One region of the Halomonas sp. EF61 genome, then DNA from elsewhere that is predicted to be linked to it. Evidence: predicted binding sites of a transcription regulator. Region 1 holds the regulator's gene; the other holds the start of a gene.
What was found. The regulator FNR, encoded in region 1, switches genes on or off when oxygen is low (the NO sensors DNR and NnrR bind a similar motif). The targets are predictions, from matches to a motif close to TTGATNTANATCAA.
Positions count from the first base shown of each region.

Region 2: NFI08_RS20510 (OmpW/AlkL family protein) is a predicted target of FNR. The motif match lies at 2,267-2,280, and genes of this name have one in related genera.

Region 1 covers NZ_JAMSHM010000002.1:1,121,788-1,126,835, reverse strand. The annotation lists gene NFI08_RS13890 (DUF294 nucleotidyltransferase-like domain-containing protein) at 1-881, shown strand, start outside; gene NFI08_RS13885 (3'-5' exonuclease) at 878-1,570, shown strand; gene NFI08_RS13880 (hypothetical protein) at 1,689-1,928, shown strand; gene ttcA (tRNA 2-thiocytidine(32) synthetase TtcA) at 2,161-3,120, shown strand; gene fnr (fumarate/nitrate reduction transcriptional regulator Fnr) at 3,281-4,021, opposite strand; gene NFI08_RS13865 (sulfite exporter TauE/SafE family protein) at 4,176-4,862, opposite strand; gene ccoS (cbb3-type cytochrome oxidase assembly protein CcoS) at 4,859-5,048, opposite strand, start outside.
Region 2 covers NZ_JAMSHM010000004.1:202,848-207,895, reverse strand. The annotation lists gene NFI08_RS20525 (amino acid ABC transporter ATP-binding protein) at 1-109, shown strand, start outside; gene NFI08_RS20520 (YqcC family protein) at 293-637, shown strand; gene NFI08_RS20515 (gamma-glutamylcyclotransferase family protein) at 678-1,178, shown strand; gene NFI08_RS20510 (OmpW/AlkL family protein) at 1,527-2,165, opposite strand; gene NFI08_RS20505 (OmpW/AlkL family protein) at 2,444-3,052, opposite strand; gene NFI08_RS20500 (hypothetical protein) at 3,352-3,672, shown strand; gene putP (sodium/proline symporter PutP) at 3,816-5,048, opposite strand, start outside.

The sequences.
Region 1 (5,048 bases):
TGTCGGCGCTCAATGGGCGCATCATCAGCAAGGCCTGGCACTTCTCGATGCCGGCCCCTCAGCGCGAGCGCGCCTGTCTGCTGGTGCTCGGCAGCGAAGGGCGCGGCGAGCAGATCCTGAAGACCGACCAGGACAATGCGCTGATCCTGGCCGATGACCAGCAGTGGGACGAGCTCAGCGCAGATACCGCGCGGTTCACCAGCGTGCTCGACGATCTGGGCTATCCGCGCTGCCCGGGCAACATCATGGTCTCCAACCCCCAGTGGGTCGGCACCCTTGCGCAGTGGCGCGCGCGCATTCGTCGCTGGGTCAGCGAACCCGACGGAGAAAGCCTGATGCGTCTGGCAGTGCTTGCCGACGCCTCGGGGGTGGCCGGTGACTTTGCCCTGGTGGACCGACTCCACGACGTGCTGATCGAAGAAACACGGGGCAATGAACTGTTGCTGACCCATCTGGCGAGGGGGGTGTTGCGGTTCTCGACGCCCTTGACCCTGTTTGGAACGCTGAAGAAGCCCGAGCACGGCGTCGACATCAAGAAGGGCGGCATTTTTCCGATCGTCCATGGTGTTCGCACCATGGCGCTGGAGTGCGGGCTGCGCGAGACCTCGACCCACGACCGGCTGGCGGCGCTGGCGTCACTCGGTCGCATCGAGCGAGTGGTGGCGGAGGATCTCGGCGAGGCGTTGTCGCTGTTCTGTGAGCTGCGGCTTCGGGCGCAGCTGGCCTACCGGCGCGACGATGCCCGGGCCACGGACGCCCCGGACAGGGTGGTGGTGCAGTCGCTCAATTCGCTGGAGCGGGACTTGCTGCGCGAGGCGCTGCACCTGGTCAAGGAGTTCAAGGCCAGCCTGTCCCACCGCTATCACCTGGAGTATGCATGAGTGTCGAGGCAGCCCCCCAGGGCAAGCTGCCTTGGCGTCAATGGTTTCGCTTGGGAGAGTACCCGATGCTGAGAGCGATCAGGCGTGTGGCCGACAGGCGTCGGCAGGCCGATGGCGATTTCGCCTGGCTGTTCAATCCCTATACCGGCGATGAGCTGGTGTCCCTGGACTGCGAAACCACCGGTCTGGATACCCGTCATGCGGAGCTGGTGTCCATCGCTGCGGTACGCATTCGTGACGATCGCGTCTTGACCAGCGAGTCGCTGGACCTGCGGCTCGCGCGTCCTGCCAGCCTGAGTGGAGACTCCATCTGCATCCATCGCCTGCGAGGGGTCGACCTGGAAGGCGGCCTCGAGGTGCGCGAGGCCTTGACGACGCTGCTGGAATTTATCGGCAATCGCCCATTGGTCGGCTGGTGTATCGACTTCGACCTGGCCATGCTGGATCGCTACCTGAAGGCGGAGTTTGGCTTCTCGCTGCCCAACGCCACCATCGACGTGGCCCAGCAGTACCGCAAGCGGCTGCGCCGAAGTCACCCGGAAATCGAGGTGCAGCCGACCTTTGAACAATTGGCAGAGCGACTGGGAGTCCCGATCATGGGACGCCATACGGCCCTGGGCGACGCCGTCACCACGGCGCTGATGCATCTGCGCCTGGAGAGCGGGGCACTCACGGCGCCATCGCGCTGACCCGGTGCCGTCATCCGCGCTGACCCGTTGCCGTCATCCGCGCTGACCCGTTGCCGTCATCCGCGCTGACCCGGTGCCGCCCGCACCGGCAACCATTCACCTGCAAGGAGATCCTGTCATGAGTCTGCACGCCATGTTGACCCTTCTCGAGCCCACGCTGCTGGCGCTGGGCCTGGTCTCGGTGCTGGTGGCCTACCTCCAGTACTATCGCCGTACCCGGGACCTGTGGGGCATGGTCAAGTTCTGGGAGAAGCGCCTGACCCTGACCGTACGCGAGTTTGGCTGGCAACGTGCCGGCATCCTGCTGCTGTTGCTGGGCGTGGTGGTGCGCTATCTGCTGGCGCTGAACGTCGTCTAGGCCCCGGCTGACAGGCACTTGCGTTCTTCGGCTTGCCAGACCAGACCAGGCCACGACGCGCAAGGGCGCCACTACGGCGGTGTCGTCCTTGGCGGTTTCCGATGTGCTGCCGACGAAAAGCCTCTCCCGTATTGTCCTCGCCGGGGTAAGCGGTCGCTGACCTCTTCGCCACTAAAGCGTCCGGATGGTAGACTGGCGCCTCTTTCATTTTCAGCCGTGATGTCCCGCTCCCATGTCGCCACAGTCCGCCTCCGCCACCCTGTTCGATCCCCGTACCCCCGAGGATGACCATCTCTCGATCGATGCCGGTGTCAGCCCGGCCGACCCTGCTGCGGATGGCGATCAGACGGAAGCCCAAGTTCAGGCCAAGGCACGGCGTGAGTTCAACAAGCTGCAGAAGCGCCTGCGCCGCCAGGCCGGTAACGCCATCATCGACTACGGCATGATCCAGGAAGGCGACAAGATCATGGTGTGTCTGTCTGGTGGCAAGGACAGCTACACCATGCTCGAGATCCTGCGCAGCCTTCAGCGCAACGCGCCGGTCAACTTCTCGCTGGTGGCGGTGAATCTGGATCAGAAGCAGCCGGGCTTTCCGGAGCATGTGCTGCCGAACTATCTGGACAGTATCGGCGTGGACTACCACATCCTCGAGCGCGACACCTATTCGGTGGTGAAGGAGAAGACGCCGGAGGGCAAGACCACCTGCGCGCTCTGCTCACGCCTGCGGCGCGGCTCGCTCTATGGCTTCGCCGAGGAGATCGGGGCGACCAAGATCGCCCTGGGCCACCACCGCGAGGACATTCTCGAGACGCTGTTTCTGAACATGTTCTTCGGTGGCAGCCTCAAGGCGATGCCGCCCAAGCTGCTCTCCGACGACGGCAAGAACATCATCATCCGCCCGCTGGCGTACTGCCGCGAGGCCGATATCCAGGCCTACAGCGAGGCGATGGAGTTCCCGATCATCCCGTGCAACCTGTGTGGTTCCCAGCCCAACCTGCAGCGCCAGGTGGTCAAGGAGATGCTGGCCGAGTGGGAGGTCAAGCATCCCGGGCGCCTCGAGAGCATGTTCAAGGCGGTGACCAATGTGGCGCCGTCGCAGCTGGCGGATCGGCAACTGTTCGACTTCGAGGGGCTGGAGGCCGTACAGGCCGAACGCCAGGCCCGGCGCATCGACGTGGTGGATGCCGGCTGATCTCGCCAACAGCGAATGTGCAGGACGCCATGACAGCAAAAGAGGCCGCATCTCCGGATGCGGCCTCTTTCTTGTCACACGCCATCTATTACGCTTTGCTTTCCAGATCCTGGGTACCGGGCGCTGCTGGCCAAGCCCGGCACACTGCCGCCAGGCCCGCTCAGGTAACTTCGGTGTCGGCCAGGGTCGACAGCGCGGTCAGGTCGAGGATATTGACCTCACGTCCCGATACCGCCACCAGATCCTGCTGCTGGAAACGCCCGAGGATACGGCTGACCGTTTCCACCGCCAGCCCCAGGTGATTGCCGATGTCGGCGCGGGACATGGACAGGCGGAAGCTGAACGGTGAATAGCCGCGGCGGCGGAAGCGGTCCGACAGGCCGAGGAAGAAGCAGGCCAGGCGCTGATCGGCGGTCTTGCGTGACAGCAGCTGCATCATCCGGCGGTCCTCTCGCAGCTCCTTGCTCAGGGTGCGAAACAGCTGGGCACGCAGCTCCGGTAGGGTCTGGGTCAGCGCATCGAGGCGGTCGAAGGGAATCTCGCACACCGTGGTGGTCTCCAGCGCCACCACGCTGCCGGGATAGCGGCCGTCGTCGATGCCATCCAGACCAACCAGTTCACTGGGCAGGAAGAAGTTGGTCAACTGAGCTTCGCCGCTGCCTTCGGTGGTGATCTGCTTGAGACTCCCCGATCGGACCGCGAAGACGCTGGTGAAGCGATCTCCCTGCTCGACCAATCGTGTGCCTTTCTTGATCGGCGGGTGACGACGGATGATGGAATCGAAGCGCTCGAGGTCGGCGGTCTCCAGCGACAGCGGAAGGCACAAGGAACTCAGGCTGCAGGACTCACAGCGAGTCTCATGCAGCATGGGACGCCGCCGATCTTGGGCCGTAGGACTCATTCGCAGCTCCTGTGGATCTGGGATCGATATTGACTGGGCCATGGGGAGAACAGACGTCGCCCGTACAGCACGTTGATGGCACTATTCTACACCCTCAGATCAGCTAAAAGTGGCGTCTACCTCTTTAGGATTAATAACTTAGAGGTAGGATGCGTCATTGATGCAGCCCAGTCCAAAGTTGCCAGACGGCAAAGGCGATGATCATGGCTGCGGCGGCGAGGCGTGTTGCCCGATGCGCCAGCAGGGCCTGCATTTGTCTGGCGGCGAGGCCCGTCACCACCAGCGCCGGAAGCGTGCCAAGACCGAAGCTCGCCATCAGCAGTGCGCCCTCGAGGGGCTCGGCCCGTGCCAGGCTCCAGGCCAGCATCGAGTACACCAGGCCACAGGGCAGCCAGCCCCAGATGGCGCCCAGCGCCACCGCCTGGGGCAGACGCACCACCGGCAACAGGCGTCTGCCTGCGGGTTCCAGGTACCTCCAGAGGTGACGTCCCAGTGCCTCGACGTGACGCAGGCCTTTCCATAGATCGGCAATGTAAAGCGCCATCAGGATCAACATCAGGCTGGCGACGATCTGCATCAGGCCACGCAGGGTCGGCGAAAGGCCGATCACCGAACCCAGGGTGGCAACCAGAGCGCCCGCCACACAGTAGCTGGTGATACGACCTACATTGTAGCCAAGCACCAGAGAGCCCACCCGCCAAGGTTGACGCATGCTGGGGGGGATGGCAAAGGTCAGAGCGCTCATGATGCCGCCGCACATGCCAATACAGTGTGCACCACCAAGCAGACCAAACACGAAGGCCGCCATCATGGGAGGCAGCTCCAGGCCGGTAGGGTTCACTCAGGCCCTCTGGACGATGGATCACGATCGGATGTCTGCGCAGGCGTTTCGGACGAGGAAGCGCCGTCATCGACACTGCGAGTGTCGTCCTCATCCTCGAACAGGATGCGATAGGCGGGGCCCTCGAGGTCCTCGAACTGGTCGTTGCGCACCGCCCAGAAGAAGGCCCAGACCGCCAGGCCCAGC
Region 2 (5,048 bases), on a different contig from region 1:
CGGGCGCATCGTCGAGCAGGGGCCTCCCTCGGAGCTGTTCCATGCACCGCAGGACCCGCGTACCCGGGACTTCCTGCGCAAGGTGCTGCCCGCCGCCGAGCCCCTGTAGGCCGAGTCGCTCATCCATCCGGCGAGATCCTCGTTCGAGAAAGTCTGCACGTCGAGGCGTGCCCTTCGAGGTGTCGCGTCTGCAGCGGATCCTCAGGCGGCGCGTGTTGCTACCGGGCTGGCCCTTGCTGGTCCGGCACGCGACAATGACGTGCACCAAGCCCATTTTCAAAGCGGAGGCATCATGCCCACCGAACCTTCCGTCCACGACGCCCTGGGCGCGGCCCTGCGCGAGCTCGAGGCGACCATGAAGGCCGCCAACATGTGGCGTATGGACAAGCCGGAGGCCGCCGCCTTCAACAGTCGGCAGCCGTTCTGCATCGATACCATGTCGCTGCCTCAGTGGCTGCGCTTCGTGTTTATCGCCAGGCTCGATACCCTGGTCGAGCAGCGTGCGCCCCTGCCCGCCAGTTGCGATGTGGCCCCGGCGGTGGACGCCTACCTGATCCAGGAAGGCGCGCGCGCTCAGGACCGGATGCTGTTGCAGAAGGTGATCGAGGATATCGACCGGCTGATCACCGAGAACTGAATCGCCGGTAACGGAAGAAGTCCCCAGCGAGGAGAAGGCGATGCCCTGGTACTTTGCCTATGGCAGCAACATGAACATTGAGCGTGTCGCCGCGCGCATCGGCGAGACCCGGCGTGTGCTGGCCGGCAGCCTGGAAGGCTACGCACTGCGCTTCAACAAGGCCTCCCGGGTGCCGGGCATCGCCCACGCCAATGTGGTGCCGGCGCCGGGCGATCGGGTCGAGGGCGCGCTGTTCGAACTCCTCGAGCCCGAGCAGATCCGGCAGATGGATCCCTTCGAAGGTTACCCGCACGAGTACGACCGTCATCGTCTGCCGGTGATCACCGAACAAGGGCCGATCGAGGCCTGGGTCTATATCGCCGGCGCCGAACGCCAGGGGGATGGCCTGCGGCCCGCCCGCGAGTACCTCGAGCACCTGCTGGCCGGTCGTGACTTCCTGAGCGAGGGCTATCACCAGGCGCTGGCGGCGGTGGAGGCCGTCGAGCACCTCGATGAGGTCACGCTCGGGAGGTTGGGGCTGTCACGCCATCATCCCCGCTAGCTTCTTGCCCCTATTGGCACTGCGGCCTGCTACAGATGCGTCGCCAAATCCACTTTTTGACGTCAACAGCAAAACGCCCACCTCCCAAGTGGGGGCGGGCGTTTGCAATGAAGAGCAATACCGCATGGCGGGTCAGTGGCAGTGTACGGTGCCAGCGCTCCGGTCCATATGGCAGCACTGCCCTGCGGGTGAGCTCTTTCGGCAACCTCCACCATGAGCCAGTGCGGTGCCGCTGATCAGCACCAATACCATCGCAACAATGAGTACCCTCATTTCAGTCTCCCAATGTTAGATCGCGTTTGCGGAAGGTATTGTGCCGTATCGCAGGCTTTGCTGAACTGACCCGGATCAGAAGCGGTAGCTGATACCGGCCATGATCACGTAGGGGTCCACCTCGATCTCGCCGATGTCCTCACCGTTGAGGTCGACGTCGCTGTCGATATCCAGATACCACACCGCCATGTTGGCCGCCCAGTGGTCGTCGATGACCAGGTCGAGGCCCGCCTGGCCGGCCCAGCCCCAGGACTCTTCCAGATCGAGATCGTCCCCGGTATCGATGTCCTCGTCGGAGAAGTGGGTGTAGTTGACCCCCAGGCCAACGTAGGGCTGTACCCGCGCCTCGGTGCCACCGAAGGGGTAGTACTGCACGGTCAGGGTCGGCGGCAGGTGCTCGACGCTGGCGCCGATATCGTTGCCACCGACGTTCAGGTCGACGTCGTGCTCGAAGGGCTCGGCGGCCAGCAGTTCGACGCCGAACTTGTCGTGGAAACGGTAGCCCAGGGTGAAGGCGAAGCCGTTGTCGTCATGGACGTCGGTGTCCATGGTGCCTTCCCTCAGAGAGCCGTTGTCGGAGTCGGGCTTGACCTTGGCCACCCCGATGCGGGTGTAGATGTCGCCCTTGCCGTAGGCGGCAAAGGCCTGGCTGCTGGCGAGGGCGCTGCCGGCGATGGCGGCGACCAGGGCGGTGGTGATCAGGGGATGGCGCATGGTGTTCTCCTTGCGTACTGGCAAAAGTGGGCGAGCCGGTCGGCGAGCCATTCGGCGAGCCCGATTGCCAAGCAGTGTATGCCGCATCGAGAACGTGGTTATTGATCTACCTCAATACCTCCTTTGGTCGACAAAAATGAACCGGCAACGCACCAGAAAAGGCGCCTGGCAAAGCCAGACGCCTTCGATACTGCGGTTGGAATGCGGCGCGATCGAGCTAACCGGTCAGCCGCTTATTTCAAGATCGCGCAGGCGTTTTCTCAATACAGCGCAAGCGCTTAGAAACGATAGGTGACGCCGGCACCGATGGTCATCGGATCGATCTCGGCCTCGCCGACATCGTGGCCGTCGACCTCGATATCGGAATCGACATCGGCGTAGCGGGCGTAGGTGCCGACCAGCAGGTTGTCGGTGACGCTGAGGTCGAGACCCACCTGGGCTGCGGCGCCGTAGGAGCTATCGAGGTCGGCGTTGAAGCTCTCGTCGGAGAAGTGGGTGTAGTTCATGCCCACGCCAACGTAGGGGTGGACGCGAGCGTTTTCCACGCCGCCCAGCGGGTAGTAGTTGAGCATCAGGTTGACCGGGGTACGGTCGACGCTGCCCACATTACCGCCGTTGACCGCGATATCGTGCTCCATGGCCTCGGAGCCGTTGAGCTCGACACCGAACTTGTCGTGGAACAGGTAGCCGGCGCCGTAGGCGAAGCCGTTCTCTTCGGAGACATCGAGATCCTGGTTGGCGATATCGCCGTTGTCCGAGGTGGGATCGGCTTTCTCGAAGCCACCGCGCACGTAGATGTCACCTGCCTGATAGGCCAGGGCAGACTGGGCGGCGAAGGTGGTGGTAGCGAGCAGGGCTGCGGTGCCCATCAGTCGAGTCATGTTCATGCGGGACCTCCTTGATGATCCGATGGCATCCTTCCCGAGGGAAGTAACCTTGTACGCTTCGCAGTTTACGAACAGTGTTTCTAAATGTCTTGTAGAAATATTTAATTGGCCAGATAGCAGTAACTAGCCAGAATTTATGGAACTAAATCGACTTGGGCGGGTAGGTAATGTAAATGCTGTACAATTTTTTTGCACATTGTGGCGTAGACGTCGATGCGCGCTTGTGCACTGCATAAACGCTCGCCGTCCGGCGATAAATCGTCTTCACTGTGGGAGAAGACTCCGGAGGAGAGTGCGGGATGGTGGCCAGACGAAGGCGTGAGAGGTTGCTCGGCATGTCGACGCTGCCCTGGGGCGGGGCGGCACTGGTGCTCGCACTGACCGCTCTGTTGGCGGTGTGGCTGCTGCTGGAACCCTGGCTGATTCGTGATCTCCCGACGCCGGCGAGGCTGGCCATGGTAGTTCTGGGCGTGTGGGCGCTGGGCGGGGGGTTGTCCATGCCGCTGCACTTCTCAGCGGTACCCGGCTGGTGGCGCCTGGCGGGGGCCATGCCCTGGTATCCGCTGGCGCTGGTCAGCTTTATCGTGCTGCTGCTGTGTCGCTACGCCGGCCTGTTTTGAACGGGGCTGATGTGCACGGCCAAGGTGGGCAGGGCGGTTCGACCGTCAGTGAGCGTTGAGCGCCAGGTGCGTGCTCGATGTGTCCCGTAACGAAGAAGGCCGCCCGAGGGCGGCCTTCTTGCGTGGCAGACGATCACTGACGATCAGGCGTCTTCCAGGGTGTCGAACTGCTCGGTGATCTCCTTGCTCGGCTCGGCGGTCATCAAGCTCACCACCACGATGGCGATGTAGGCGAAGATCACGCCGGGCACGATCTCGTAAAGATCGAACAGCCCGCCGGACATCTCGGCCCAGGCCACCACGGTGATGCCACCGACCACGATACCGGCCAGCGCGCCCCACTGGTTCATGCGACGCCAGTACAGCGACATGATCAGTGCAGGACCGAAGGCGGCGCCGAAACCGGCCCAGGCGTAGGACACCAGTCCCAGTACCGTGGAGTCCGGGTTCATCGCCAGCAGGTAGGCGATGACGGCGATGCCGATGACCGCAAAGCGGCCGACCCAGACCAGCTCGGACTGGCTGGCGTCGGGGCGGAACAGCGCCTTGTAGAAGTCATCGGTCAGGGCAGAGGACGACACCAGCAGCTGGGAGTCGGCGGTGGACATGACCGCAGCCAGGATGGCGGCGAGCAGTACACCGGCGACCAGCGGATGGAAGATGGCGTTGACCATGACCATGAAGATGGTCTCGCCGTCACCCAGGTCGCGAGTCATGTAGACCAGGCCCAGCAGACCGACCGCCATGGCGCAGACCAGGCACAGGCCCGACCAGGTCACGGCGATGCGACGGGCGGCGGGGATGTCGGCTTCGGAGCGGATGGCCGCGAAACGCGCCAGGATGTGCGGCTGGCCGAAGTAGCCAAGGCCCCAGGCCAGCGAACTGATGATGCCGATGGCGGTCAGGGTTTCACCGGTGGACGCATCGACGAACCAGCTCAGCATGTCGGGGTTCTCGGCCAGGATCTGCTGGCCACTGCCGCTGAAGCCACCCAGTTCGGTCAGGGCGATGACCGGCACGACCAGCAGCGCCGCTGCCATCATCAGACCCTGGATCAGGTCAGTCCAGGAGACCGCCAGGAAGCCGCCAAAGAAGGTATAGGAGATGATGGCCAGCGTACCGACGGTCACCGCGATGGTGTAGTCGAAGCCGAATACCGTCTCGAACAGCTTGCCGCCGGCAACCAGGCCGGAGCTGGTGTAGAACAGGAAGAACAGCAGGATGAAGACCGCCGAGATCACCCGCAACAGCGGTGCCTTCTCGCGAAAGCGCTTGGCGAAGAAGTCCGGCAGGGTCAGGGCGTCATTGGCCTTGAAGGTGTAGACGCGCATGCGCCGGGCGACAATCAGCCAGTTGAGCCAGGTGCCGATCAACAG